DNA from 2 places in the Bacillus pacificus genome. Region 1 is predicted to be linked to the other one. Evidence: riboswitches for the same ligand, from Rfam matches in the RefSeq annotation. Region 1 holds a riboswitch; the other holds the start of a gene.

Region 1 (15,669 bases):
ATCGCATTTTATTATTCTATTTTCTTACCCATAATTTGAGATGGTTAAAATAGAGAACGTTCTCACCGCAATCCATGTATGAACCACCTCTCTCGTATTGCTACAGTACTTACTTATCGTCACAAAACATTTTATTATTTTTTCATATGTGATTAGTATGAATAACATTGTATAAAATTTCTATTTTATAGCAATTTCCACATTCACACAGTGAATATATTACATAAAAATATTATTCATCTTAAACTAAATAACGTACGTAAATATGAAATTCCGTTTTGTTTTTATATAAGTTTTATACTGTAAGGTCATTTAAACACAGCTATTTATATAACGTAAAGAAGTATTTTTATTCCCTTTATTTTCAAGCCTTCATGTCTTTATTTCAAAATATAATCCACTTCACTTTTTCAATTAAAATATCCATATATCACAACAAAAATCTCTACTTTCTCCAAGACGAAAAAATTATATTAATATACTTTTATAACCCATATGCAATTATGCATAGCGTATACACAAAAAGGATAGCTTCACTTACGTAAAGCTATCCTTAAAAAACCTTCTTACTTTTTCAAATGATATGGAACTGTCGTAATAACAACATTTCTTTTATAAAGTAAATACGCACGAATAAGTAAACTAGATTGATTATGAAGAATGTTATGCCAACCTTTTTTCGGAATGAACTGTGGTATAACGACAGTAACTCGGTAATTTGATTCACTCGCTTTATATTGTACTGTATCAATAAACTTTGTTAGCGGTTGAATAATACTTCTATAATGAGAATGTAATGTAACAAGCCTTACTTCAGGTTGCCACTTCTTCCATTTCTCTTCAAATTTCTTTTCCTCTTCTCTGTCAAAAGCAACATATACAGCGATAACTTGATCTGCAGAAAGAGACTTCGCATAGTTTAATGAATTTTCTACTACATGCGTCATACCAGCTACTGGAACGACAATTACATTTCCTTCAATCGGTACAATCCGTTCACAAGTTTTTAAACTTAGTTGGTCACCTACTGCATCATAATGCTTCTTAATTCGGTGGAACAAGAAGATAATAACAGGTAAGAAAATAAGGATTGACCAAACTTGTGCGAACTTAGTTAAAAAGAACATACTCATTACGATAAAACTAATGACTGCACCAATTAAATTGACCGTTAATCTCAAAGCCCATCCTTCAGGTTTTTCACGAAGCCATTTTAATACCATACCCGTTTGAGAAAGTGTAAATGGAATAAATACACCTACTGCGTATAATGGAATTAAATGCTCTGTTTGCCCTTGGAAAGCTACAATTAAAATAATCGATGCAATTCCAAGTATAATAATTCCGTTTGAGTAACCTAGGCGGTCTCCTCTAATCGTAAACATTCTCGGTATAAACTTATCTTTTGCAAGGTTTACTGCTAATAACGGAAACGCAGAATATCCTGTGTTAGCAGCAAGGATTAATATTAAAGCTGTTGTACCTTGTATAAAATAGTACATGAAATTACGTCCAAATGTTTGTTCAGCAATTTGTGAAACAACTGTTACTTCTTTACTTGGGGAAATTCCGTAATAATAAGCTAAGAACACAATTCCTGAAAATAAAACTGCAAGTAATGCACCCATTGCAAGTAATGTTTTCGCTGCATTGTTAGGTGCAGGATCTTTAAAGTTTGGAATTGCGTTTGAAATTGCTTCAACACCTGTTAAAGCAGAACTTCCTGATGCAAATGCTCGTAACAGTAAAAACAAACTAATCCCTGCAACTGGTGTTCCAATCGGCGTGTGTAAATTCGGTGACACGTGACCAGTTAAAATATTATATATCCCTACACCAATTAATATAAATAATGCTAAAACGAATAAATAAACAGGATATGCTAAAACGGAAGCTGATTCCGTTACCCCTCTTAAATTTAAGATGGTAATAAATATAACAAATATAATCGCAATGATTACATTATGTGCATGTAAACTAGGAAAAGCAGATGTTAGCGCATCTGTACCTGCAGACACACTTACTGCAACAGTTAAAATATAATCGACTAATAAAGATCCTCCAGCAATTAAGCCCGAATTCATCCCTAAATTTTCTTTTGATACAACATACGCCCCTCCGCCATGCGGATAAGCAAAAATAATTTGACGATAAGATAAAATAAGGGCTGTCAATAATACTAATACCCCAATGGCTATCGGAATAGAATACCAATAAGCGATTGCTCCAACACCTGCTAGTGCAATTAATATTTGCTCTGGACCGTAAGCAACTGATGACAATGCGTCAGAAGAAAGAATGGCTAACGCCTTCGTTTTATTAAGCTTTTGTTCTCCAAGCTCCGTTGATTTTAACGGTCTTCCAATTAAAAATCTTTTAATAGATGAAACCACTGCTGTCCACTCTCCAATAATTTTGTACGAACTTTTCTGCTAGTTATAGCGGATAAACGATTTCTTCAGAAAACAAAAAATGTCTACAAGCCATAACGAAATAGACTTGTAGACATTATATTTTTTGTCGCACAAGCTCCACCTTCCTTCTCAATATAACGCTTACGAGGTTAGCTGTCGGATTCGGGCCTATGAGTAGCCCTACCTTTTTCAAGGATTCACCCCATTGGATTAAGAACTAATCCATAAGAACGGGTCCCCCGCACCATGCGGTTTCAGCGATTTAGAAAATTGAAACTGTGGATTATAATACTCCTTTATTTTCAAAATGTAAACAAAAATTTTTAAAAAGAAAAAATTAAAATGATTGCGCATAATCCGCCGGTAAATATACATAATGAATACTAAAAAATCAATAAAGGAGACCTATATGTCTAAAGAAAAGAAGCCTATTTTTTCCGATTCCTATTTAGATGCATTAGCAAATGAAATTAATCAATTATACGGTAAACGTGAACAGGAAATAAATTTGACAGATAGAACAAAAAGAAATAAATGATTTGTCATAAAAAAAGAAAGCAATACACTTATATAATCTGTACCCTTTGTAAAGGACATTTTAAAAAAAGTTAGGCGGCATCAAGAAGATGGTTTCTGTATTCGACAGGAGTCATCTTCTTTAAATTCCACTGATATCTGTGCTGATTATAGTATTTCATATAGTCTTTAATTTCTTGTTTTAACTGTGTGAAAGATGTACAAGTTTTGATGTGTGCTTCATCTTTAAAGTGCCCGAAAAAAGATTCTTGTGGGGCATTATCCCAACAGTTTCCTCGCCTTGACATAGATTGTCCCAGCTTTAATTTTTTGACTAATTTTTGATAGGTAGGACTTGTGTAATGAGCACCTTGATCAGAATGAATATAGGCATCTTGCGTTAATCGTACCTTCTTATTCTTCTTTAGTTTGTGCAGCGTCGTCGTTGCGATATCTAAGGTAAGTCGTTCTGAAACATGATACGCCAAAACTTCATTCGTAGACCCGTCTAGAATAGTAGATAAATATCCTTTTTGATTCTTACCATAAAACAGGTATGTGATATCTGTAAGAAGTACCTTTCCCGGTACACCTTGCCTAAATTCGCGTTTTAATCGATTGGGTACCACGAAGTGTTCTTTCGTCGCTTTCAACATTTTTTTATAGGGATTTTCTCTACGAATAGGACAGATTATCCCATATTTTTTCATGATTCTACGGATGCGTTTCAAATTGTAGACAACTTGAAATTGACCCGCCAATGTCATTTTGATCTGACGAGCCCCCTTTTTTCGGTTTTTAAATCGAAATGCCTTTAATATAATCTCTTTCACTATTTCATCTTGATGTATTCTTTTCTCTCGCCGACTTTGAGAAATGGCTAAAAAATAATTATAGTATCCAGAACGTGAAACGCCTGCGACCTGACACAAATATCTCACCATATTTTTCAGGCGGTATTTTTCAATGATAGAACGAATTAATAGGTACTTTTGACTAGCGTGTAACGTTATTTCTTTCCCATCCTCCCTTCCATAAATTTGATCTTTTTTAACAGTTCATTTTCAGCTTTTAATAAGTTTCGTTCCGCTTCCAAACGTGCATATTTCTCCTCTAATGTAAGTTCTCTTTCTGACTTTCTTCCTGAGTTTTCCTTACGTGTGTCTCTTAAGCCCCATACACCGTTTTGCTTATAGGACGTACGCCATCTATTTCCTGATGACACAATACGTTGTAGACCGATGATATCTATATCAAAACCACATTCTTCAAAAATAATACGAGGTGGTTTACCCTGTTCATTTTCCTTAATAAAAATACGCTTGAATTCATCGGTATAGGTAATTCCTTTTTGGCTTACCGATTTTACGTATCGATTTTTTGATAATATTTGAATTTCCTTTTCTGTAAGCAATTTTTTCGTCATTTTGAAATTTCTCCGATTCTCATTTTTCTCTCATTATACAAGAAATACCCTATAGAATAGACTTTTTTTAAGTGTCTATTCTATAGGGTACAGTTTATATATATTGCTTTCTTTTTTATTTTTTCATACATCCAATTGTATTGCTGATTTGTTAAAGGTCATTTCTTCATACACTTTCAAATTTTGATATACTGCTCCTAATAATGGTGATTCTATAGAAAATTGTTCTGCTACATCTAGTAAGTATCCTTGTAAGTGCTTCGCTTCAATAGACGAACCTTTTTCCATATCACGCTGCATCGATGACTTCATATTATACGAAATTTTATCAATTGTTTTCATATGTTCTTGGACAATATTATCTTTAATTGGCGCTCCTATACATCTCATAATTTGCATACATTCTTCAAATAAGTTTTGGATAAAATCGCGTCCACCTTCGCTTTCACGAATCGGTCCTATCGGTGCCCGCATTAATGTCGTCACACCCGACATTACAGTAATAAATAAATATTTATGCCACATATCTTGCATAATGTTTTCACTTAAAACAAAACTAGATTTCGTACCTGCAAATGCTTTAGAAATATGCTTTATTCTCTCTGAATCTTGAGACTTCATTTCTCCAAACACAAGTCTGTTGGCAGCGCTAGTTTGTACAATTTCTCCTTGATCGTTTAAAGTCGTCTCGATAAAGCATAAACCGCCAATTACTTTTTCCTCACCGAATTCCTTTTGTAATAGTGATACATGAGCGATACCATTTAACAATGGAATAATCACAGTGGTTTCACCTACAAAAGGCTTCACATCTTGAATTGCCTCGTTTAAGTGATACGCTTTTGTTGAAAATAAAATGACATCAAATGGAGCAGTTCGATCTTCTTTCGTTATTAATTTCGGTTGGAAGGAAAAATCCCCGTTAACACTGCGGATTACAAGTCCTCTTTCCTCCAATTGTTTTTTCCTTTTACTGCGAACAAGAAACGTAACCTCTTCTCTCTTTTCTACTAAGCGTCCCCCAAAAAATCCTCCAACGCCGCCAGCTCCTAATACTAAAATCCGCATACAACATCCCCCTTTTCAAAATATCAATTTATAACTTTTAGTATACATAACATTATACATGTCCCCTACTAAATAAGCTGAATTTTCATTCTTAATCAAGTATAAAACAGTGGTTATTTTCAAATAAATTTGGGCATGTTGTTTTTATAGCATATATGGAAAGGAAACAATGTAAATGGAGGCAATACAAACAATTGAAGAAAAAGATGTAACAACAGCTATATTTCAATTTATATTCCCGTTTTCTTTTAAAACTGGGTATGAACAAAATATGTTCCCTTTCTTACAGAAAAATGACTTTCGCCCTTTTCGACTCGATCATCTTGAAAATGAAAATACATACTATGGAAGGTTTCAAGTTTCACATCAAAATATGGAAGCATACTATCTTTCATTTACAAATAAAATTTTATTTCCTCATTCAGAGCATCAAAAGGGGTTGCAGCGCTATTCTAAAGACCTTAATTTAACTGGACATTTAACAACAAATCTTATTTCCGTTCCATTTAAGATTCATTCTATTGACGTAACACTTTGTCCTTATGAGCTTGGCTTCTTAACAATTCGGACAGAAGTAGAGACCGCTCCAAACATGACATTATCAGAAGCAATTGAATTCGCCGCCCGCTTCCGTGTACTTGAAACTAAAAATGATACAAATGAAACGATTTGCATTGAATGTAATGGAAAAAAATATTCCCAAGTGGAAAGGTTCATTTTTGGTTATTTATTTCATGGCGTAACAGATTTCTTTGAGAAGAAGAGATTAAGAAGTTCTTACTTTCAAACCTTTCCTTTCTTTGAAGATCAAAGAATGTACGTTCAAACTTTACTATGTATAAAAGCAGAGATGGAGCTTACCGAAGTGGATGTTTATCGTACTTCCAGTCTTTCTGGGTTAACAAGTAACGGCAAGGCTTATGTAAGTGCAAATAATCTTCCTTATATTCATGATTATTTAAAACAACACGCTTACCAGAGGTGGGCTCCAAATCGCTATTTCATAATGGAAGAACATATATTCACCTGTGTAACAAATGAGGGGGAACACGAATTTACTAAGCTTGCGAGTCAAATGTATGGGGAGTTTTATTACGCTTTATTATTAAATCTATTTCATAAAATTGTTTTGTTAAAAATGGCAAACGCTTATGCTGAACTAAACATTGAAAAAGATACAAATGAAATCGAGAAATTAATTTACTCAATCAATTCATTTACTGCAAATTACTTTTCTTTAGAGCTCGTATCCCAATCACAGAGTGAAGATATTTTCTTTCGCTTAAGAAAGCTTTTTAACATCGAGGTTTTATACTCGAATGCAAAACAAAATCTTGATAGTTTGTTTAAATATCAAGAAAATGTCGCTTCTAAAAAGGATAGTCTTTTATTATTAATTTTAACGCTTTACTCTGTTGTGGGCCAAATGTTAGGGTTTACTATGATTGACTTGTTAAGAAACACCGATTCAAACAAAATATCGTCGCCACTTGAATTTTTCGCGCTTTTAATAGCAATTAGCGGCATCGTCATTTCACTTATTTTAGGTGCGCAAAGTTTATACCAATGGGGTCTACAACATAAACGAAGAAAAGCATGGGTTAAACAAACTGTACTTTCTGCTGTGAGAGAGAAAGATGATTCGAAATAAAGATGATTATTTTTACATTGAAATATGTGGCACGCTACAGTAATTGAAATTTTTATCAGCGATTTTTCGGATATATCGGCGCATCTCGAAATATATCAGCGATTTTTTAAATATATCAGCGCAACTCAAAATATATCGGCGATTTTCCAGATATATCGACTTACCGACAGAAACCGACAAAAGGCTGAACCGGACAATATAAAAAGGGTATTCCAACATAAAGTTTGGAGTACCCTTTTTTATTACACGAATTCCTCTTACTTCCCTGCTTCGATTTTCTCTAATGCAGCAGCTACTTGTTCTTCCGTTAATTCATGTTGTATTACGTAGCGGTTACGTGGGCTTACACGGCATTCGTGAGAACATGCACGTAAATATTTCGCTTCGTTTTCTTCAGAACATAAAATTTTCTTGTTACATTCTGGATTGGCACAATTTACATAGCGCTCACAAGGTTCACCTGTAAAGTAGTCTTTACCAACGATAACATGTTCTTTTTGGTTTACTGGTACAGCGATACGCTCATCGAACACGTAACATTGTCCATCCCAAAGCTCACCTTGTACTTCTGGGTCTTTTCCGTACGTTACAATACCGCCGTGAAGCTGACTTACATCTTCATAACCTTCACGAACTAACCAACCAGAAAACTTCTCGCAACGAATTCCGCCTGTACAGTACGTTAAAATCTTTTTACCTTCAAGTACTTCTTTATTTTCACGAATCCAATCTGGTAATTCACGGAATGATTCGATATCAGGTTTAATCGCACCTTTGAAGTGACCTAAATCAAATTCATAATCATTTCGTGCATCAATGATAACTGTATCTTCTTGTTTCATTGCTTCATAAAAATCTTTTGGCTCTAAATACTTCCCAGTTATTTCGTGTGGATTAATATCATCTTCTAGACGAAGTGTAACTAATTCTGGGCGAGGACGCACGTGCATTTTCTTGAATGCATGACCATCAGCTTCATCTATTTTAAATACGATACCGTCAAAACGTGGATCGTTGTTCATAGCTTCCATGTATTTCTCTGTTTGTTCTACAGTACCAGAACAAGTTCCGTTAATACCTTCTTTTGCTACAAGAATTCTACCTTTTAATTCAAGTGAATTACAAAATGCTAAATGCTCTGCCGCGAATTCTTCTGGGTTTTCAATTGTTGTGTACATGTAATATAGTAATACTCTGTATGGTTTTGTAGTTGCCAATGTATTTCTACCACCTATCTAATTTTTAAAATCATGTATAAGTTAACGTTCATATCAAAACATATATAATAAGAAAATGAATCCCATTTTCTTCTCTTTATACTATTTTCTATCAGTTAACAAAAATAAAAAACAAGATTACACACCAAAACACTATGGTTATGTTGTAATCCCAATATATTATATATCATACAAATGCAATTCCATCAATTAATATGCTGTATTATCGGCTTTATGTTCACATAAATTTCAAAAACAGCCCTTTAATTCATTATGTTTCCCCACGTCATCACACCATAAACTCCCAATTTTTAATAACACCACACCATTCATTGTATTAAGGCATATAATTTGCACTAAGGAAACATTTATGTTCAAATAAAAAATATAACCTAGTACATTTAAATGTATTGAAATAAAGAATAAGAATACTTACAATAATTTCATCAAGTTAACATACCAAAGGGGAAAACTACTATGAATAAAGATATATCAAAAGATGAACATGTCCCTTCTCAAAGTACAACTGTTCAATCAGCGCATTTAGCATTAAGCGGACAAACGAAAGGCTTAAAAAGACTATTACCATTCTTAGGTCCTGCTTTCATCGCTTCAGTCGCTTATATTGACCCTGGCAATTTCGCGACAAATATTGCCGCTGGATCACAATATGGATATTTATTACTCTGGGTAATTCTCGCTTCTAATTTAATGGCTGTATTAATCCAAACTTTATCAGCTAAATTAGGAATCGCTACAGGTAGAAACCTTCCTGAAATTGCTCGAGAAAACTTCCCAAAACCTGTTTCCATCGGCTTATGGATACAAGGTGAACTCGTTATTATGGCTACTGATTTAGCTGAATTTATCGGGGCAGCACTCGGATTGTATTTATTATTTGGAATTCCAATGTTACCAGCTGCTTTAATTACAGCTGCTGGATCATTTATTATTCTTGAATTTCAACGCAGAGGCTTCCGTCCATTAGAAGCTATTATAACAGGAATGATTTTTATCGTTGTTATCGCTTTCGGTGTACAAGTCTTTTATGCAAAACCGGAATTAAGCCCTTTGCTTTCAGGACTATTTATTCCAAAATTCCAAGGTGTAGACAGTATATTACTTGCAGCCGGAATTTTAGGGGCGACAGTTATGCCGCACGCAATCTATTTACATTCCGCCTTAACGCAACGCCGCGTAGTCGGAACAAATGATGAACAAAAGAAAAAGATTTTCCGCTTCGAGTTTATTGATATCATTATTGCAATGGTTATCGCTGGAGCAATTAATGCAAGTATGTTAATTGTTGCTGCTGCACTATTCTTTAAAAACGGCTTGCATGTCGAAGATCTTGATGTTGCTTTTAACCAGTTCAGTACTTTAGTGGGCCCTGTATCAGCTGCTTTATTTGGAATTGGGCTCTTATCAGCAGGACTATCTAGCTCTTCTGTCGGTACAATGTCAGGTGATATTATTATGCAAGGTTTCATTCGAATGCATATTCCGTTATACTTACGCCGATTTATTACAATGATTCCACCACTAGTGATTATCGCTTTAGGCGTAAATCCAACTTACGCTCTAGTCATGAGTCAAGTTGTCTTATCATTCGGTATTGCCTTTGCATTAGTACCACTTATTATGTTTACAAGTAATAAAAAAATTATGGGTGCACTCGTTAATCACCGCATAACTACCTTTATCGCTTGGATCATTGCTGTACTTGTTATCATTTTAAATATTTTCTTACTGTATCAAACGTTTGTAGGATAATGAAAGAAGAAGGCTGTCTCAAATTTGTGTTGAAGACAGCCTTCTTCTTTTTAAATTATAGATTTTCATCATCCATTTACATGACAGACCGTGCTTTCAACAAATTTTATAAACTCTTCTTCCTCCTCAATAAATGGAAAATGATTACTGTATTCAAATGTCGACATTATCGCATTTGGCATAAGCTCCGCTACTTCCACTGCAAATTCATGCGGACACTGTGTAATGATTCGTAAATGCAGAAGCAAATAAATTACCATTACTATTAAACTCACTGTATAAATGTGTTACACAAAGTGGTTTTCCTTCTCCCTTTTGAAAATACTCAAATTTCCCTCTATCAGTTTCGATATAATATTTCTCCCACATCAGAGTTTCCCCCTAATGTCTTTTTATATATTCTCCTTTTTCCGGCATTATCACACCCTTCTCAGTTCGAAAGTAAAGTGGTAATCCTTCCGAAAGAAACATACTTACCTTGGATGGATCCTGCCTTTGATGATGAATATGTAAATGTGGCTCACTTGAACTTCCTGAGTTACCGACCTGAGCAAGAAATTCTCCTTCATTTACATGTTGTCCTTCCTTCACTTTAATTGACCCTTTCTTTAAATGCGCAAGAACCAAAAATGTCCCTGTTTCATCTAGTCGTAAATAAATATGATTTCCCGCCATTGACTGAAAATCATCCGATCCCGGAACTAAATCTTTTTCATCATTATTAATTGATACAACTGTTCCAGAAGCTGGTGCCATTACTTTCGCTCCATATATTCCATAATCATCCAACTTACTACTTTTCACTTCAGCAGGAGGAATGAGAATATCATATGCCCAGCGCTCATTTGGTTTGATAACGTGATAGTTCGTTTCTAAACGATCACCACCCCAACCTATTAATGCTCGTTCATTTAAAGGAAAGCGCACGACTACTTTAGGGCTCGTAGAATGTACATCTGCCGGGTAAGCAAGTCTACCAATGTTCGCAAACCATCCTAAAGGCCAAGCTCCAATGATAGAGAAAATAACGATGAAGAGTAGCGCTCCATCTATTCGTTGTCTGAAAATTCCTTTCCACACAATTAGTAACGTTATCCCTATTAAAATAAAGAGTGATACTATGCTAAAGGCTTGTATACTCCACCACCCAATGACTGATATAACACCTTTAGCTAAATAAACTATACTCCAACTTGTAAGTACAAAAGCAACTAAAATTACTAATACATATTTCTTCCACATGTCGTATCCCTACTCTCATATCTTTGTTCTACATGATACGAATTAAAAATTACGACATATAAAAGAAATACTTACGACTTTTTTACAATTTTTTATGCTGCGGTAAAGCGATAGTGAAAACAGTTTCTTTCTCGTTACTGCGCACAGTGATATCCCCTTTATGAAGCTCTGCTATACTTCTCGCAATTGCAAGTCCCATTCCTTTTCCACCTGTATGGGAGCTACGTGATTTTTCACCACGATAAAACTTCTCAAAAACGTAAGGAAGGTTCTCATCTGGAATACATTGTCCAAAATTTTTAATTTCTATTTCAACATTCATGTCTCTTTTAGAAACTTGAATTACAATCTCCTTTCCGTCTTTCCCGTACATAATACTATTACTAATTACATTTTCGAATAACCTCACCATAAGTGCTACATCCATTTCCACATGTAACTCTTTATCCCCCTTAATACAAAGGCTCATATCAGCATCATCTAATCGTGGCACAAAATCAATCATAATTTGTTCCATTAACGCTTTCATATTTACTACACTTTTATGTAATTCAATCTCTCTATAATTTATTTGACAGTATTCTAACAAATCATCTACTTGATTTTTTAATTCATAACTTTTTCGCTTTAATATGCTTACATACTGTTCACATTCTTCTCCATTTGAATGCAACTTATTTCCTAACAAGTCCGCATAACCGATTAAAGATGTTACAGGTGTTCGTAAGTCATGCGAAATATTACTAATCATTTCATTTTTCATTTCCTGTGATTTTTTTTCATTCTCAATAGACTCTTTTAAACTTTTAGCCATTCTATTAACATTTGCTGCTAATTCACCAATCTCGTCATTTTTTGAAATAGGTATATATACTTCAAAATTACCATTCCTTATTTCCTTCACGTTCTTATTAATTTCAGACAATCGTTTCATCATTGTTTTTGTCATACATGCAAAGTATGTCGTAGTAAAAATTAAAAAAACTATAAAATATAAAAATGAATATTTTTCCTCTAATGCAGTAACATGACTATATATATTTCCAATTAAAATTTGAAACACTATTATACTTACAGTTGCTAACAAGATGCTACATATGAATGCGGTAAAAAACTTAGCTCTAATGCCTTGTAATGATTTAATCTTCAATTTTATATCCGACTCCCCAAACATTTTGAATAAACTTCGGTTCTTTTGGATCCTCTTCAATTTTATTTCTTAACCTTGCGATATGAACCATTACTGTATTATTGCTTTCATAGGCTCTTTCTTTCCAAACGCTCTCATATATTTCTTCAATAGTAAATACACGATTCTTTGCAGCTGCCATTAAATACAAAATATCATATTCCGTTTTTGTAAGATTGATTGTTTCTCCATATAACATTACTGTTCTAGACACTTCATCTATTTCTAAACCTCTAATGTTTATTTTCTTTTTTATTACTTGGACAGCATTTTGATTGAAATATGTATACCTTCTTAATTGAGCTTTCACTCTCGCTATAAATTCAATTGTACTAAACGGCTTCACTATATAATCATCTGCCCCAGTACTAAATCCAATTACTTTATCTACATCCGATGATTTTGCACTTAAAAACATAATTGGTAAACTATGTTTCTCTCTAATCCTTCTGCACAATTCTATCCCATCCATTTGTGGCATCATAATATCCAAAATAGCAAGTTGAATGTTATTTTTATTTATTATTTCTAAAGCCTCTTCTCCGTTATGAGCACTAAAAACTTTAAAACCTTCTTGCATTAAATTCACGTTCATAAATCTAACAATATCTTGATCATCATCTACAATTAAAATTGAATTTTTCTCCATATACAAACCTCTTTTTGAAATATATTCCACAATCAATTTTATCATAAATCAAAACCATACCTCCCTCTTGAATAATCTTTTTTTTCAGATTACATTATATAATAACAACACATTCTAGTTTCAGAAGAAATGGAGTGAAAGCATGTTTCCTATATTGAAAACCGATCGACTCATTTTAAGAGAACTTACCGAAGAAGATGCACCGGGTATACTACAATGCTTTTCTAATACTGACGTACTGCGCTATTATGGGCAAAAGCCATTACAGGATATTGATCAAGTAAAACAAATCATTCATAACTTTAAGTTGAGTTACAATGCAAGAAGTGGTATAAAATGGGGAATCCAATTAAAAAACAAGAAAGAACTCATTGGTACCATCGGTTTTCACGATTGGTCTTCTGAGCATAAACGGGCCAATTTAAGTTATGCCTTTCTCCCTGAACACTGGGGAAAGGGATATGCGACAGAAGCTATTTCTGAAGTTATATCATACGGTTTCCACACACTTCATTTAAAACGGATCGGAGCAATTGTCTTTCTTGAAAATGAAGCTTCCAATAAAGTGCTATTAAAATTAGGATTTGAAAAAGAAGGCGTTCTAAAAAATTATATGTATCAAGATGATATTCCATATGATACAAATTTTTATTCTTTATTAAAATCGGTTTAATAAAATTCATATGTAAAAAACCTTACTTTTAAAAAGTAAGGTTTTTTGTATTTATTCATTAGCAATATAAGCATTCTTATAAGTATAAATACCACCAAATTGATGCTTTTCAATTCCTTTTACATAATCATTTTGTACGTAAGCTGAGCCCATTTGATAAAGCGGTGCGACCGCAGCATCCCCTAATAGAATACGCTCGGCCTCTTGCAATGCTTCCCATCTTTTCTTCTGATCTAATACTAGATCGCTTTTCGCTTTCTTTATTAATTCATCGTAGTGACGGTTAGAATAATTCATTTTGTTATTTTGATTACCCGTCGTAAATAGTTCTAAATAACTAATTGGGTCTTTATAGTCGGGTCCCCAATTTGCCATAGTTATATCATAATCACCTGTTTGTTCTAACTGTAATTTTTGCTTAAATGGCTGTTGTTTAATTTGTATCGTTAATCCTTGTAAATTCTTTTCTAAATCACCTTTTATATATTCTGCCATACGTTTTGCGTTATCTTGTTCAAACGTTAAAAACTCGAGGTTTACTTGTTCTACTCCAAGCTCTTTTTTCGCTTCTTCCCAAATCTTTTTCGCACTTTGTACATCATATAAAGAAAGGTTTCCGTTTTCTTTCCTAAAATCTTTTCCCGTTTCTTCATTGATATGCCCAACTGGTACTAGCCCAGTTGCAGGTTTTGCTCCGTTATTAATAAAATGAGCAACGAAATCCTCTTTATTTAATGCGAATGAAATAGCCTGACGCACTTTCTTATTTGCTAACGCACTATTTTTTTCATTAAAACGTAGCATAGCAATTGCAGGTTCGCTCGACATATGTAACTCCTTATGCCCTTTATACTTGTCTACAAATTGAGAATTAATAGGCACCCGGTCCAAATTACCAGCTTCGTATAAATTAACAGCGGTCATTGTATCCTTTACAATTTGAAAGTTTATCTCGTCTAATTTCACTTTCTTTTCATCCCAATATGTAGCATTTTTCTTTAATTGAAACTCTTGTTCATGCTTCCATTTCTCTAATACAAATGGCCCATTATATATGAGATTACTAGGTTCCAATGCATAATTCTTTCCTTGTTCTTTCAAAAATGATTCATGCTGTGGTAAGTAAATAGGTAGCGCTAACAACTGTAAAAAATACGGGATTGGCTGTTCAAGTTCCACTTCCAATTTATAATCATTTATAACTTTAACCCCAAGTTCAGCAAGAGGCACTGTTCCCTTATTTATCTCTTTTGCATTTTTCACGTAAAAAAGCATATACGCATATTGAGACGCTGTTTCAGGATTAATTGCACGTTTCCATGCAAACAGAAAATCATTTGCTGTCACACTGTCTCCATTTGACCATTTTGCATCTTTACGCAAATCAAATGTATATTTTTTACCATCTTCACTTCTTTTAAACGATTTTGCTACTGCTGGAATCGGCTGATCTTGATCATCTAATACATACAACCCTTCAAATATGTTCTGCATAACGTGCGCTGACGTACCATCCATCGTTTTCGCTGTATCAAGTGAAGGAATTTCTTCTGATACTGTTACATTTAATACTTGTTTTTTTGCCTCTCTGTCACTTTTATTCGCTTTATTATTACAAGCTGTTAATAATAAAGATGTAACAAGTGCCATTACCATTAAATGGCTCTTTTTTCGCTTCATGAATCGTTCTCCTTAAATATAAAATATTATAAAGCGTTATATATTATAGCAGAAATATGAACAGAAAGATGCGACATTCTTTTGAATATTTATTCGTTCAAAAAAAGCTACTCTTTTAAAAAGGATAGCTAAATATTGAATGTTTAATCTGCGCTGTTCGCTCAAGTGTTT
Region 2 (15,669 bases), 990 kb from region 1:
CATACATTTAAGCCAAAATATTAAACATAAAAAGCATACGACTAATCGTATGCTTTTTTACATTCCTCTCCAAAAATCATGCATCATAAAAAAATACAAAATAACAAGAACGGCCGTCCCGCATAACGTAATGCGCCGATATATACTCTTCTCTCCTTCCCTCGCTTTCACAAAGGCTAAAATAAATCCGAAGAACAATATTAAATCAACATATGGAACATAAAAAGAAAAAACGAGAAACGCATACAAATACACGATAAATAAACAGGTCGTTACTAAGAAAACTTTAAACGCAAATTCACTTTTCATAATGTAACCGCCCCCTATCTGTACTGTATTATATTCAGCAAAATACAATAGTTGCAGTTAAACTCGAAGTAGAAATAAGCTACCGTCTATCATACGGTAGCCTATTACGGAACATTATATTTCCGTTTATATATATTACTTAAAGCTGAAGAAGGAATTTGCTCATAACGAATTTTTTCTCCTGTTTCATCCACTATATACAAATTGTTTCCTATATAATATATTCCATCTTTTCGTTTTGAGTACACTGCATACCTTTCGTTTGGCAATACCATTTTCACTTTCGTTAGCTGTCCATTCGGTTCTTGCCAATATATATCCACGCGATCTACTAACGTAAGCATACCAATTTGCTCTTCTTCTACTTTACGACCATTCCAGCTCACAACACGATAACCAAGCTTATTCGCTTCATATTCCGGGCTCGTATGAAACCGAGAAATGATTACTTTCGTCTGTAATTGAACTCGGTCATATAACCACTGTATATCCCTGTCATGCATACGAATACAGCCATTTGATTCCCTACTTCCAATTGTCCATTCCCGATTTGTCCCATGAATCGCATATTCATTTTTATCTAGTCCAAGCCATCTCGTACCAAGAGGATTATTCGGTGCACCACCAGCTATTTTCTTTCGATGATATTCTTTATTTTTAAATTTAGTTATAATACAAAAATTACCTTCAGGTGTAGGAGTACGATCTCTTCCAGTTGTTACGGGGAATGTTTTTGTATAATTTCCATTTTCAAAAAAAGATAATTGGTTTGTCGTAAGGTTCACTAATATTAGATGATCTGTATTAGCAAAGGCACTAACCGGTAGGATGAAAAATAATAGTATGACAAAACATAATTTTTTCATCTATATCCCTCCCCTAGCGCCACTATAATAAGTGGAATTAACTTTACTTTGCTCTTATAAATGAAAACTATCCATTTACAATAACGCCCCCATTTACATGTATCATTTGCCCAGTAACATAGGATGAATCATCAGACGCTAAATATACGTATGCTGGTGCTAATTCATATGGCTGGCCCGGTCTTTGCATCGGAACATTGCTTCCAAACTGTGATACTTTTTTCTCATCAAAGCTCGATGGAATAAGTGGTGTCCAAATCGGTCCTGGCGCAACACCATTTACACGAATCCCTTTTTGCACTAATGACTGAGAAAGTGATCTTGTGAAAGCAACGATTGCCCCTTTCGTTGCGGAATAATCAATTAACGTTTCATTTCCTTCGTATGCAACGATAGACGCTGTATTTATAATGACATCCCCTTGCTTTAAATGAGAAAGTGCAGCTTTCGCAACGTGAAAATAAGAAAAAATATTAATACGAAAAGTCTTTTCTAGCTGTTCTGCTGTAATATACTCTAGTCCTTGCTGCGGATATTGCTGCGCGACATTATTTACCAAGACCTGCAAACTACCTAACTGCTGGACGGTCTCTTGAACAACATCTTTACAATGCCGTTCATCACTTAAATCACCTGGTAACAACACACACTTTACACCTTCTTGTTCCACACGTTGCTTCGTCTCATTTGCATCTCCATCTTCATCTAAATACGCAATCGCAATATTTGCTCCCTCTTTCGCAAAAGCGATAGAAACAGCTCGTCCAATTCCACTATCTCCCCCTGTAATTAATACATTCTTTCCTTTTAACTTTTCGCTACCTTTATAATTTGGATCTTCAAACTGTGGTAGAGGATTCATTAATGATTCAATACCAGGTTGTTTATTTTGATGTTGCGCTGGCATTGTTATAAAGTTTTTTTGCTGTGGCATAGCTTCTTTCAACTCCTTTTTCTTATAATGTGCATAATAAAAACTGAAATTCACACATCAAGTTACGATTAATATTCGAATTTAAGACACAAAATATGAATTGTTGTAAACTTTTTATGCAAAACTATTGCAAAATAGATAAAAAACGAATATTATATATAACTGTTGTGAAAATTATTCGTAAACAGAAAGGATGTTTATATGTTTAACCTTTCAAAACATAAAACTTCTATTAAAACTGAAATTATGGCAGGTATTATTACCTTCTTAACAATGGCATATATCATTGTCGTAAACCCAGTTATCCTTGGGGATGCAGGTGTTCCATTTGAACAAGCATTTACAGCAACAATTATCGCTGCTGTTGTCGGAACATTATTTATGGCGATCTTTACAAACTTACCAATCGCAATTGCACCAGGTATGGGATTAAATGCTTACTTCTCTTACTCTGTTGTAAAAGCTCATGAAGGCATGACTTTCGCAATTGCATTCTCTGCTGTATTCGTAGCAGGTATGATTTTAATTTTGTTATCATTCACATCTTTCCGTACAAAATTAATGGAAGCAATTCCTGAAAACTTAAAACATGCAATTACTGCTGGTATCGGCCTTTTCATCGCCTTTATCGGTTTACGTTTAACAGGTATCGTTACAAAAAATGAAGCAAATTTAGTTGGACTTGGTGATCTTCACTCTGCTCCAGTACTACTCGCATTAGCTGGACTTGGAATTACAATTGTCCTTATGTCTTTAAATGTAAATGGCGCACTATTTATCGGTATGCTATTAACTGGTATTATCGCTTTCTTCACGGGACAATTATCATTCTCAAACGGTGTTACATCAATGCCTGGATTACCAGAAGGCATTATCGTTTCAAATCCAATTACTGCTGTATCTGATGTAATTAACTACGGATTATACGGCGTTGTATTCTCATTCTTCCTTGTTACATTATTCGATACAACAGGTACATTACTTGGCGTTGCTCAACAAGGTGGATTTATGAAAGATGGAAAGCTTCCAAAAGCTGGACGAGCTCTTCTATCTGACTCATTCTCAGCAACAATCGGTTCTATGTTCGGAACAACACCATCAACAGCTTACATTGAATCATCTGCTGGTGTTGCAGCTGGTGGTCGTACTGGTTTAACAACTGTTACAGTAGCTGTTTTATTCGCACTAGCAGCATTCTTCGGACCATTAGTAAGTGCCGTTTCTGGTGTATCCGCTATTACTGCACCATCATTAATTATCGTTGGTAGTCTTATGATGGGCTCAGTTCGCCACATCGATTGGGACGCATTTGATGAAGCATTCCCAGCATTCTTAGTAATCTTAAGCATGCCACTTACATCAAGTATCGCAACAGGTATCGCACTTGGATTTATTTCATACCCACTTATGAAAGTGGCAAAAGGTAAGTTCCGTGCTGTTCACCCGCTTGTGTATGTATTTGGAATCTTGTTCGCTTATCAATTGATTTTCTTACCACATTAAAAAAGTAGAGCATCGAAATTCGATGCTCTACTTTTCTTTTATAACAATCATTCAAACTATAACAGTCCCTCCAAAATATGAAGGAGCTTATAACCATTTAATACTTTTCTTCTACCTGTAATTCTTTACTGCACTTTTGAATGAAAACTGATGAAATAATCATTACTATGCCCACACTAAAACCAATAAGTTGATCTAATAACATTTCATCATGAATAAACCAGCGAAGTAAAAATACACCACCAAAAATAAGCATCATGATAAATCCAGTATGTCTAAGCCCTTTATATACATTTTTCATATGTATCACCTCTCCACATACCTTTATCCATATTATACCATAATATAAAAAACGTGTATAACCAACATTCGGTATCGAAACCAATAATAAAAAAGACTGCAGAGAATCCCATCTCCACAGCCTAATCATTATTTTTGCAAAAACGCCTGCAAATCAGCAAACTGTCTCTTTGCATCTTCATAGCCTTGCTCGTATAAATTTTGTAATTTTGCTGTATCTTTTTCCATACGATCTACTTGAAGCGGTACTTCTGGACGAATAACAAATAAATTACCTGCTTGTTCTTCTTTTTCAATGTAGTGAAGTGTTTCATTATACACTTCATAACGATTTAGCATCGTGTTAACAAGATTCGGATATTTTTTATAAGCTTTCGCAGCAATCCACCCAAATCTTGATTTTTTCTTTGCGTAACCGTGATTTCTTGTTAAAATTACGACTGATTTTTTAAATCCATCTTCCTGTGCTTTACGAACTGGAATTGGATCTGAAATCCCGCCATCTAATAATTGTTTACCTCGGTAATTTACTACTGGTGCAATGAAAGGTAATGAACTAGAAGCTTGTAATAAATTTAGTGCATCATCATTCGTTCCTTCTTTTTCAAAATAAACAGACTGTCCTGTTTCACAATCCGTCGTTCCTACAAGAAAACGCTCGGGGCTATTAAAGTATGTTTCAAAATCGAACGGCACATGCTTTTCTGGAATTTCATGAAAAATAAAATCCATATCAAATAGCTGACGTTTTCTCCATAAGTTTTTATACGATAAATATTTCGGATGTGATGCATAATCAATATTTACTGTTTTATTTCTATTTCTTTGTCTGGAAAGATACGACGCTGCATGACAAGCACCAGCTGATACACCGATTACATATGGAAAATATAAATCTTGTTCCATAAAGTATTCTAATATCCCACCCGTATATACACCACGCATACCGCCGCCTTCTAATACTAACCCTGTATTTTCAAGCATGTTACTCTCTCCTCTATATATATTGACCCTTTAATTATTCACTATGTTAAGTATCTGTTTCTATTATATATGAGTTCTTTCAGAAATTATATTTAAAAGACTTGAGAAAACGGAATTTTTTCTTCCAATTATATTTCCAAATGATCGGAAACATCCTTGACGAACCTTTGAATAAAATCTTGTTCTTCTTTCGTATATCTATCTAAAAGTAACAGCCACTTTTCTTCAGCTTGTTTATGCAATTTATCATGAGCTTTATATATTTCATTTCCGCTTTCCGTTAAGCGGAAGAAAATTTCTTTTTGATTGTCTAACATTTGCATCTTCTCAACGAATTTCTTTTGGAACAACTTTGTACAAACTTTAGAGATTGCGCCCTTCGTCATTCCCATTTCTATCGTAATTGCCGTTACATTCATCAGACCATTTTTCCCGATACACTCGATTACATGTAACTCAGATAAAGACATAGCACTTACACCTGTCTCACGAAGAAACTTCTCATTTTGTCCTTTCAAATGTTCTTCTCTTTTATGCAAAAGTGTACGAATGTCCGAAAGTATTTCCATTTGTTTCGTTGTATAATCCAATCTATTCGCCCCCTAAGTTTCCAAAGAAACGATTTAACTATATACCATTTTAAAATTATTTTTTCATATTTACAAGTTAGAAAAACATGTTAAAATAAATTTAGTTTCCAAGGAAACCAAAAAGAAGGAGGTTAACACAATGAAAAAATCCAAACTACATTTCATTTTATATGTTGTCTGTATTAGTGCCTTACTCGGTTCCTTCGCTCAAAATATTTACACACCTATCTTGCCCATGATTCAAGGTTCTTTTCATACTTCTCCTTATCTTGTAAATGTCACAGTTTCACTTTTCACATTCATTCTTGCAATTATGCAGCTCGTATATGGACCTTTCATTGATACAAAAGGAAGAAAACCTGTCCTTATCCCTAGTTTAGTCATTAGTACAATTGGTTCAATCGGATGTGCTTTTTCGGCAAACATTTATTTATTTCTCTTTTTTAGAGCTGTTCAAGCTATAGGAATAGCGGCTATACCTGTAGTTTCAGCAACGATTATCGGCGATTTATTTGAAGGAAAAGAACGAGGAGAAGCAATGAGCCTATACCAAATGTTACTTGCCCTCGCACCTGCGATTGGTCCTCTCATTGGTGGTTATCTCGGCAGTATAAATGGCCACTTATCCGTATTTCTCTTTTTATCTATACTTGGCATTCTCTTATTAATGATAAACATTTCACTACTTCCAGAAACAAAACCAACTGTAAGTAAGCAACCACAATCAAAAAAGAATTACTGGTTTATCTTAAAAAATAAAACTGGATTTTCTATTACTCTTATTGGCTTTATTCAATTTTGTATTTACTTTTGCTTCCTCGTTTTTTTACCGAGCATTTTAACAAATTTATTTCACCTAACTGCAAGTGAAATTGGTCTTATGTTTGTACCGATGTCCCTTTCTATTATGTTAGGAAGTTCTTGCTACAAATTTTTGCAAAAACAATTCACAACAAAGCAAGCTTTATTCACCACTAGTTTCTTCAATATTATATGTGTCACTTTATTCTCTTTCACATATAGCATTAATATCCCATTTATCATTATCGTTACATCATTGTACGGTTTTAGTATGGGACTTTCTATGCCAACTCACACTACTTTATTAACGGAAGAATTCGTACAAGAACGCGCAACTGCTATCGGTATGTACAACTTCATCCGCTATCTTGGTATGGGCACAGGGCCACTTATAGGTGGATTTCTTTTATTTAATCAAAATTACTTTTGGATTTTCTTCATAGGTGCAATTACATTTCTACTTATCATTTTATATGCAATGAAAATGATACATTTTCATGCTTTACAAAAAGCAAAATAGAGCCCCCGAAAGGTCGGCTCTATTTTAAACTCGTTGATCCGCAACAATATGAATATCAATATGCTTCGTCTGTCTCATAATTTCATTCACAATCGAACCTTTTCGAATTTCTTCCCATCGCGTTCTCGCTGATTGCCCAAGTAAAATTTGCGTTACTTGTAATCTTTTTGCAACTTCAATAATAACATCCGCTGGCTTTCTTCCTTTCGCTTCTTCTAATACAAAACTTGCGTCAAATTGATTCGTGAGCGCCTTCCACTCTTCAATTGTCTGCTTTTTTCCAACTGAAAGAGAATCTATATTTTCTCTTTCAACATTTAATACATACAATTCAGCGTTTAACCGATCAGCCATGCGCCAGCCCCGTCGTATTAATTTCTCTGCTGTTGAACTGTACTGTACACAAACGAGAATTTTTTCTTTCACGCCAATTGGTTCTATCACTGTTTGACTAATTTTCTCGTCCATATCGTCAGCGACTTCACGAAGCGATAATTCTCTTAGTGCTCCTAAATTATTAAGCGTAAAGAAATTTTGTAAGCTTTGCTGAATTTTTTCTTCTTTATATATCTTTCCGTCTATTAACCTCTTCCGAAGTACTTCCGGCGTTGCATCGACAAGCTGAATTTCATTTGCTTTTTGTAAAATAAAATCTGGAATTCGTTCTCTTACTTTTACATTCGTAATTTGAGCTACAATATCATGAACACTTTCTAAATGTTGAATATTAAACGCTGACAATACGGATATACCAGCCTCTAACAATTCTTGTACATCCATATAACGCTTCTTATTTTTAGAACTGGGAATATTACTATGTGCAAGTTCATCCACAACAACGACTTGCGGTGCACGCTTTATAATTCCTTCCACATCAAGTTCATAAAACACTTTCCCTTTATACTCTATTTCTTTTAAAGGAACCTTTTCTAAATCAGCAATTGCGTCTTCCGTCTCTTTTCTCCCATGCGTTTCAATTAAACCAATTACAATATCCATACCGTCCTTTTTCATCTCTCTAGCATCCAGTAGCATTTTATAACTTTTCCCTACGCCTGGAGCTGCTCCTACATATAGCTTTAACTGTCCCCGATTTTGCTGACGAATATATTCTAAATATTCCTCTGGTGTTCGCCTTTGAAACGTCGGTTTATAGTCATCCGCATACAAAACACTCACAACCTTTCTTTTGAAACAACGCTACCTCAATCCGTTAGATTGAGGTAGCACTGTTACTATTTCATTAGTTTCTGTAATTCTAAATTTAACTTTAAAACGTTTACGCGGGTCTCTCCAAATAAGCCAAGTGCCGCGCCTTCTGTTTGATCCTTAATCAATTGATTTAACGTTTCTTTCGAAATATTCGTTATTTTAGAGATGCGCTCTACCTGCACGGAAGCTGCCTTCGGACTAATGTCAGGATCAAGCCCTGAACCTGAATTTGTCACTAAATCGATTGGCACTTCTGTAACTGGTACGGTGGGATTTTGTTTCTTCCACTCTTCAATACTTTTCTCTACTCGTTTCTCTAAATCTGGATTAGACGGTGCATAGTTATTTGAACCAGATGCCTCTGCTTTATATTCAATACTAGAAACACGCCCATGAAAATAACGTGGATCTGTGAAATTTTGACCGATTAATTTCGAACCAATCACTTCATTTTTATCATTATATATTAGACTTCCATCCGCATTATCCTTCATGACTGCTTGTGCAATACCAGTAATAATAAGTGGATATACAAGTCCGCACAACACTAAAAATGTAAAAGTAATACGGATGATTGGTGATAGTATACTTTGTTTCTTCGCCATCTTTTTCCCCTCTTCCTTATATGAACAAGCCGACAATTATATCAATTACTTTAATTCCAATGAACGGTACAATCACTCCGCCCAGCCCATAAATAAGTAGGTTTCGGCCAAGTAGTGCATTCGAACTCATCGGTTTATATGCGATACCTTTCATCGCCAATGGAATGAGTAATGGAATAATAACTGCATTAAATATTAATGCTGATAAAATCGCTGACAGTGGTGATGTTAGTTTCATAATGTTCAATGCTTCCATTTGCGGAATCGCAAGTGTAAACATCGCTGGAATGATTGCAAAATATTTTGCGATATCATTTGCAATACTAAACGTCGTTAACGCACCGCGTGTCATTAACAATTGCTTACCGATTCCTACTACCTCAATAATCTTCGTTGGATTCGAATCTAAATCAATCATATTCGCTGCTTCTTTCGCAGCTGTTGTACCACTATTCATCGCTAATCCAACGTCAGCCTGCGCTAATGCCGGCGCATCATTTGTACCATCACCTGTCATCGCTACGAGTTTCCCTTTATCTTGCTCCGCTTTAATAACTGCAATTTTATCCTCTGGTTTGCACTCAGCAACAAACTCATCTACTCCTGCTTCTTTTGCAATGGTTGCTGCTGTTAATGGGTTATCCCCTGTACACATAACCGTTTTAATCCCCATTTGACACAACTGTTCAAAACGTTCACGCATACCAGGTTTTACTGTATCTTTTAAATAGATTAAACCGTAAATACGATTATCTACTGCAACTACAAGTGGTGTTCCGCCCTCTTTTGAAATGAAATCTGCTTTTTGATTTACATCTTTCGGAATTGTTCCACCTTGTGACTGAACCCATTCAATCACGCTACCGACAGCACCTTTTCTCACTTTCGTTCCATCCTGTAAATCAACACCACTCATTCTCGTTTCTGCTTTAAATGGAACAAACTCACCTTGTTCTGCAAGTTCTCTATTATATGATATAGATTTCGCTTGCACATACTCGATAACTGATCGACCTTCTGGTGTTTCATCTAAAACTGAGCTAATCGCAGCCCACTTTCCAACTTGCTCAATCGTTTCATTTCCTACAGGTAATAATGTATGAGCCATTCTGTTCCCGAAAGTAATCGTACCCGTTTTATCTAAAATAATTGTATTAATATCGCCAGCAGCTTCTACTGCTTTACCCGACATCGCTAACACATTAAACTTTGTCACGCGGTCCATCCCGGCAATACCAATCGCTGATAATAATCCACCAATTGTCGTTGGAATTAAACAAACTAACAATGCTACAAGTACAGCTGTATCAATTTGAAACCCTAAATAATTTGTGAAAATCGGCAGCGTCACAACAACGATTAAGAAAATAAGCGTTAAACTCGTTAATACTGTATTTAAAGCAATTTCATTCGGCGTTTTTTGACGCGCAGCTCCTTCTACTAACGAAATCATTTTATCAATAAATGATTCACCAGGATTACTCGTAATGACAATCGTAATCTCATCGCTTACAACCATCGTACCGCCTGTCAGGGAACAAAAATCACCGCCTGCTTCTTTTATTACAGGAGCTGATTCCCCTGTAATCGCAGATTCATCAACAGATGCTAACCCTTTTATTACTTCTCCATCACTTGGAATCATTTCTCCTTGTTTTACAATAACAACGTCACCTTTTCTTAGATCAGTTGCTGAAACTTGGACGATGTCTCCATTTTCTTTTACAACATTTGCAAACACATCTTTCTTCGATTGTTTTAAAGAATCAGCTTGCGCTTTCCCCCGTCCTTCCGCTAATGCTTCTGCAAAGTTAGCAAATAAAACTGTAAATAATAGAATGAGGGAAACTGTTATATTAAACCATCCTGGTACACTACTAGAACGACTTGGAAGAAACGATAAAATGAACGTAATGATAAATCCAATCTCCACAACGAACATAATCGGATTTTTTATCATAACTTTCGGATTCAATTTCGCAAAGGATTGTTTCATCGCATGTTTCACGATATCACGATCCATCGTTTTCGCTTGTCTAACCTCATCTTCTACTGCATGTATGTGTGACTCATTTACTCTTTTTTCTTTTACTACTACCGGTCTCATCATTTACCCTCCATTACTTCAATGTAAGAAATTCTGCAATTGGGCCGAGTACTAACATCGGGAAGAATGTTAATGCACCGACAATTACAATTGTTCCGATGAAAATGCCGCCAAATAAACTATTATCCGTACGGAACGTTCCGACTGTTTCTGGCACAACCGTCTTCTCTTTCAATGAAGCTGCAACAGCTAGCATCGTAATTAAACTAAAATAGCGTCCTAAAAACATAACTAAACCAGTTGTAATATTCCAAAACGGTGTATTATCTGCTAACCCTTCAAATCCAGATCCGTTATTCGCAGCTGATGACGTATACTCATAAACAACTTGTGTTAAACCGTGGAAGCCCGAGTTAGAAATCGCTTCTGTTCCTAAATGTGTAGAAAGAGCCAATGCCGAAAATCCTAAAATAAGCAGTGGATGAAATAGTATCGTTACCGCAATTAATTTCATTTCCTTCCCTTCAATTTTCTTACCTAAAAACTCCGGTGTCCGTCCAACCATCAATCCAGATATAAAAACTGCAATAATCGCATACATAATAATGTTCACAAAGCCTGCTCCAACGCCGCCGTATACTGTGTTTAACATCATATTTACGAGTGGTACTAACCCGCCAATTGGTGTTAACGTATCATGCATCGTATTCACCGCTCCGGTTTCAGCAGCTGTCGTTACTGTTGCGTATAGTGAAGAAAATACTGTTCCGAACCTTACTTCTTTTCCTTCTGAACTTCCTTGTACATGTTCGATACCCATTCCATTTAAAGCTGGATTTCCATGTAATTCAGATGTCGTAATCGTTATAAACCCTAGTAAAAAGACCATGAATAGTGAAACGAAAAGGATGCGACCTTGCTTTTTATTGCCCACCATTCGTCCATACGTAAATGGAAGTGCTGTTGGCAATAACATCATAAGCATCATTTGCAAAATATTACTCATTTGTCCTGGATTTTCGAAAGGATGTGTAGAGTTTGCTCCGAAAAATCCACCGCCGTTATTTCCAAGTTCCTTAATAGAAACGAATGATGCAACTGGCCCGCGTAATATGCTTTGCTTTGCCCCATCAATTGTTTGTGCTGTAACGGCACCGTCTAACGTTTGTGGTACGCCAAGTGCAACAAAGACTAGTGCCGCCATAAATGCGATAGGAAGAAATACTCTCGTTAATGCTCTCGTAAAATCAACGAAAAAGTTACCGAGTTCTTTTCCAGCAAGCCCTCTTATAAATGCCATAACGAGCGCTAAAGTCGTTGCCGGTGCTGCAAACATTAAGAATGTAATTCCGATTAATTGTGATAAATAAGATAAACCATTTTCACCGCTATAATGCTGTAAGTTCGTATCAGCCATAAAACTAATTGCTGTATTAAAAGCGAGCGTAGGCTCCATTCCTTCAATGTGTGCTGGATTTAATGGCAATACTCCTTGTAGTCTGAAAATGAAATATACGACAACAATCATAAATCCATTTAATAAAACTAATGATAATGCGTACTGTTTCCACGTTTGATTATATTCTTTTACACCCGTAATTTTAAAAATAAGTTTTTCAAAAGGCCCGAATACTTTATCCAGCTTTTTACTCCCTTGAAAGGCTTTCTCTAAATAAATTCCCGTTGGCTTTGCCACAAGAATAAACAATAGCATTGTAATAACGACTGCAACCCAGATCATAATGAATGACTCCCCCTAATTAAAACTTTTCCGGATTTAATAATGCATACACTAAGTACACCGTAATTGCTGCAACAATAATTGATAAGGCAATCATCATGATTGCTTCCCTTCTTTCACAACTTTATCTGACCAACTTGCAAGACTTGCCATCGATGCGACTAACACAACAAAAATTCCGATCATTACAACATCTAACATAGCTACCCTCTCACCTTTCTGTAAAAATTTACCATTAAAATATTAAAAAAGAACACTGAGCTCTACTCAGTGTTCAAAAAATGAACAACAAAAAGTAAACCTCCTCTCTAAACGCTTACGAGGTTAGCTGTCGGATTCGGGCCTAAAGAGTAGCCCTACTTTCAAAACTGAAAGATTCACCCCAAGTGACAATGCACAAAATTGGTTCCCCCGCTCCATTTCTGGAACTCAGCGATTTTAGGTTTTTTTGGAAATTTTATGAATGATTTATGAGAGTAAATATACTCCTCTATTTTTCACTTGTAAAGAGCTAAATTACTGAAAATAAGAAAATATCCATCTATTTAAACGCTTACATTGAGTGTTATTAATATTTTTTCATCTGTTTTCTCGTCTTTTCTTTCTTTTTCACATAAATGATCTTTTAAATACGAAATAAAAAGAGCGAATGACATGAAGTGCATAGCTTGTTGCACTTAGCATTCGCTCTTTTTTCATTCACTATTTATTCTCCTCGTAAAAAAGCACGTAAATTTCTCCCGCGAATATAAACTTGTGACAATTCTGCATGTAGCTGCTCATATTCGATAACATCTGTTTTTAAATATAAAGCGTCTTTTGATGGCAATATGATATAGGGCCTTGGAAAAATAGGATCAAGTACGACCAATTCTTGAACTCGCTCTACCGATACCGCCCAACGATTCGCTATATCTCCTAGTAACAACACCTTCATCTTCTTCTCCCCCGCCCTATTCAAAAAATAAAAAAGAAATATTATCACAATTCGTAAACACGACAAATGTAGCTCCAATTGTTTCATAGAGCCTCGCTGGATACCGTTTATTCCTTGTAACAACAGTAATAGGCGCTTGAAAAGAAAAGCGAATGTGTTCTGTAAAGAAGCTAACGATTGGAAGCTCATCCCCTAGTAAAATCACCTTCTTAATACACTCATAAATACTAGTAAAATCCTGCTCCTTACTACAACTATACGTCCAATCAAATCCACAATTCCTCACTTCAGCCGCTATCTCTTCATTTGCTGTAAAAATAATTAACTCATGTTGAAAGGCTACTAAATCTATTAAACTATTTATCTTGCTTTCTTCTCCAACACAAATAAGTGTTAGTTCCATGTACCTCATCCTCCTTAGCATAAAAGAATTCAAACATAGATTGATATTCCCCTATACTAATCAGATCGATGAAGTGATGTATCCATCATGGCACCGTCCTCTCTCAAGACGCTTACGAAGTTAGCTGTCGGATTCGGACTTTGAGAGTAGCCCTACTTTCAAAATTGAAAGATTCACCCCTAGTGACACTGCACAAATTGGTTCCTCCGCTCCATATAATTGGACTCAGCGTATTACAAAAAATATATTCTGGCTGATATATTACTCCTGTATTTGGAAAAAGTAAACAGAAAAAAAGTCAGTTATACAACTGACTTTTTTTCTACTTATACATGTGATTTATTTAATTTATACGCAAAATGATTCGTCGGTCCATGACCACTTCCAATATGCAGCGGCTCTTCAATTGCTATACTAATAAATTGTTTTGCTTCTTGAACTGCCTCTTCAATTGAGTATCCTTTCGCAAGTCCTGCTGTAACCGCTGAAGCAAATGTACAACCGCTTCCATGCGTTTGCTTTGAAGGAATTCGTTCACTTCTAAATTCAATAAACTTTTCTCCATCAAAAAGTAAATCAATTACTTCATTACCTTGATATTCTGCATGTCCGCCCTTCATAAGTACATATTTCGCACCTAATTCATGCAGTACTTTTGCAGCCTCTTTACTATCTTCAACGTTATGGATTTCCAACCCAGTTAACACTTCTGCCTCAGGAACATTCGGCGTTACAACTGTTGCTACTGGTAATAAATATTCTTTTAATGCTTGTACTGCTTCTTGTTGTAATAATGATGCACCGCCTTTAGCAATCATAACAGGATCTAGTACAATATTATTCCAGCCAAATTTATTAATATGTTCTGCTACAATTTGAATAATTTCGCTGCTAAATAACATTCCTAATTTCACAGCATCTGGTGTTAAATCCGTACCAATTGAATTCAACTGTTCCGTAATACCTTCTAATGGAACTGGATATACCCCTTGAACGCCAAGCGTATTTTGAGCAGTAATTGCCGTAATAGCCGTCATCCCATACACACCAAGCTCTTGGAATGTTTTTAAATCTGCTTGAATGCCGGCACCGCCGCCACTATCAGATCCTGCAATTGTTAAAGCTTTATTTACTTTCATCCCACTCATCCTTTTCTATCCAAAATAGCGATGATAAATCGTCTTTGCTTCGCTTATATCTTTCGTTCCATGTACAAGTACACGACCATCTTTAAAAGCAACTAATCTCTTTTCTTCCACAGAAAATGATAATAAATATGGATTTACATTTAAATCATGCACACGATCATTCAGCAGCTCTTTATATCGTTCAAAATCTATTTCCTCTTTATGAGGTGGTCTAATTTGAACTGTATTTCTCCCGCATAACACTGCTGTTTTCAATGTATTATCTTTATTTAAATACGGATACAAGGCATTCTCTCCGCACGAAGGACAATTGTGCTTACGAAGCTTTTGCACATTCATACATGAATATTCATTCTTCCATACATCAAACGATACAAGTCCATCTCGAAGCGATTCGTAATCTTCTACTAACAGTTTAAGAGCTTCCGTTACTTGATGAGAAACGACGAGAGATACAGCAGGTGATATAATCCCCGCTGTATCACATGTCGCCCCGCCAAGCGGAATCGATTGTAATAAACAAGATAAACATGGCGTTTTACTAGGAAGAATTGTGTAAGAAAGGCCGTAACTCCCTACACATGCTCCGTAAATCCATGGAATAGAATATTTTTGCGCTATATCATTCACAATGAAACGCGTTTCGAAATTATCAGTTGCATCAATCATTACATTAACGTTTGTAACAAGCTCTTCTAATTCCTCAGCTGTTACATCTTGAACGAGCGCTTCTACTCTTACTTCACTATTAATCTCTTCTAGACGCTTC

The links. Region 1 has a riboswitch for cyclic di-AMP ahead of LMD38_RS17210 (APC family permease). Riboswitches for the same ligand answer to the same signal wherever they lie in the genome.
Region 2: another riboswitch for cyclic di-AMP. It lies ahead of LMD38_RS22250 (SipW-dependent-type signal peptide-containing protein); the one in region 1 lies ahead of LMD38_RS17210 (APC family permease).

Annotation. Positions count from the first base shown of each region.
Region 1 is NZ_CP086328.1:3,300,092-3,315,760, forward strand. It holds gene LMD38_RS17210 (APC family permease) at 567-2,393, opposite strand; cyclic di-AMP (ydaO/yuaA leader) riboswitch at 2,538-2,684, opposite strand; gene LMD38_RS28650 (hypothetical protein) at 2,824-2,952, shown strand; one part of gene LMD38_RS17215 (IS3 family transposase) at 3,023-3,969, opposite strand; one part of gene LMD38_RS17215 (IS3 family transposase) at 3,969-4,356, opposite strand; gene panE (2-dehydropantoate 2-reductase) at 4,480-5,424, opposite strand; gene LMD38_RS17225 (hypothetical protein) at 5,600-7,075, shown strand; gene trhO (oxygen-dependent tRNA uridine(34) hydroxylase TrhO) at 7,333-8,292, opposite strand; gene LMD38_RS17235 (Nramp family divalent metal transporter) at 8,770-10,065, shown strand; partial or broken gene LMD38_RS17240 (alpha/beta fold hydrolase) at 10,282-10,434, opposite strand; gene LMD38_RS17245 (M23 family metallopeptidase) at 10,447-11,307, opposite strand; gene LMD38_RS17250 (sensor histidine kinase) at 11,390-12,457, opposite strand; gene LMD38_RS17255 (response regulator transcription factor) at 12,447-13,145, opposite strand; gene LMD38_RS17260 (GNAT family N-acetyltransferase) at 13,288-13,818, shown strand; gene LMD38_RS17265 (peptide ABC transporter substrate-binding protein) at 13,870-15,498, opposite strand.
Region 2 is NZ_CP086328.1:4,289,246-4,304,914, forward strand. It holds gene LMD38_RS22180 (DUF1540 domain-containing protein) at 1-24, shown strand, start outside; gene LMD38_RS22185 (hypothetical protein) at 58-309, opposite strand; gene LMD38_RS22190 (L,D-transpeptidase) at 414-1,175, opposite strand; gene LMD38_RS22195 (SDR family oxidoreductase) at 1,243-2,109, opposite strand; gene LMD38_RS22200 (NCS2 family permease) at 2,311-3,612, shown strand; gene LMD38_RS22205 (hypothetical protein) at 3,710-3,913, opposite strand; gene LMD38_RS22210 (patatin-like phospholipase family protein) at 4,042-4,896, opposite strand; gene LMD38_RS22215 (MarR family transcriptional regulator) at 5,025-5,486, opposite strand; gene LMD38_RS22220 (MFS transporter) at 5,626-6,807, shown strand; gene kdpDN (KdpD-like non-kinase potassium sensor) at 6,832-7,986, opposite strand; gene kdpC (K(+)-transporting ATPase subunit C) at 8,043-8,624, opposite strand; gene kdpB (potassium-transporting ATPase subunit KdpB) at 8,641-10,731, opposite strand; gene kdpA (potassium-transporting ATPase subunit KdpA) at 10,745-12,412, opposite strand; gene kdpF (K(+)-transporting ATPase subunit F) at 12,432-12,512, opposite strand; gene LMD38_RS22250 (SipW-dependent-type signal peptide-containing protein) at 12,509-12,613, opposite strand; cyclic di-AMP (ydaO/yuaA leader) riboswitch at 12,712-12,857, opposite strand; gene LMD38_RS22255 (hypothetical protein) at 13,119-13,349, opposite strand; gene LMD38_RS22260 (hypothetical protein) at 13,366-13,752, opposite strand; cyclic di-AMP (ydaO/yuaA leader) riboswitch at 13,846-13,993, opposite strand; gene thiD (bifunctional hydroxymethylpyrimidine kinase/phosphomethylpyrimidine kinase) at 14,079-14,900, opposite strand; gene thiF (thiazole biosynthesis adenylyltransferase ThiF) at 14,907-15,669, opposite strand, start outside.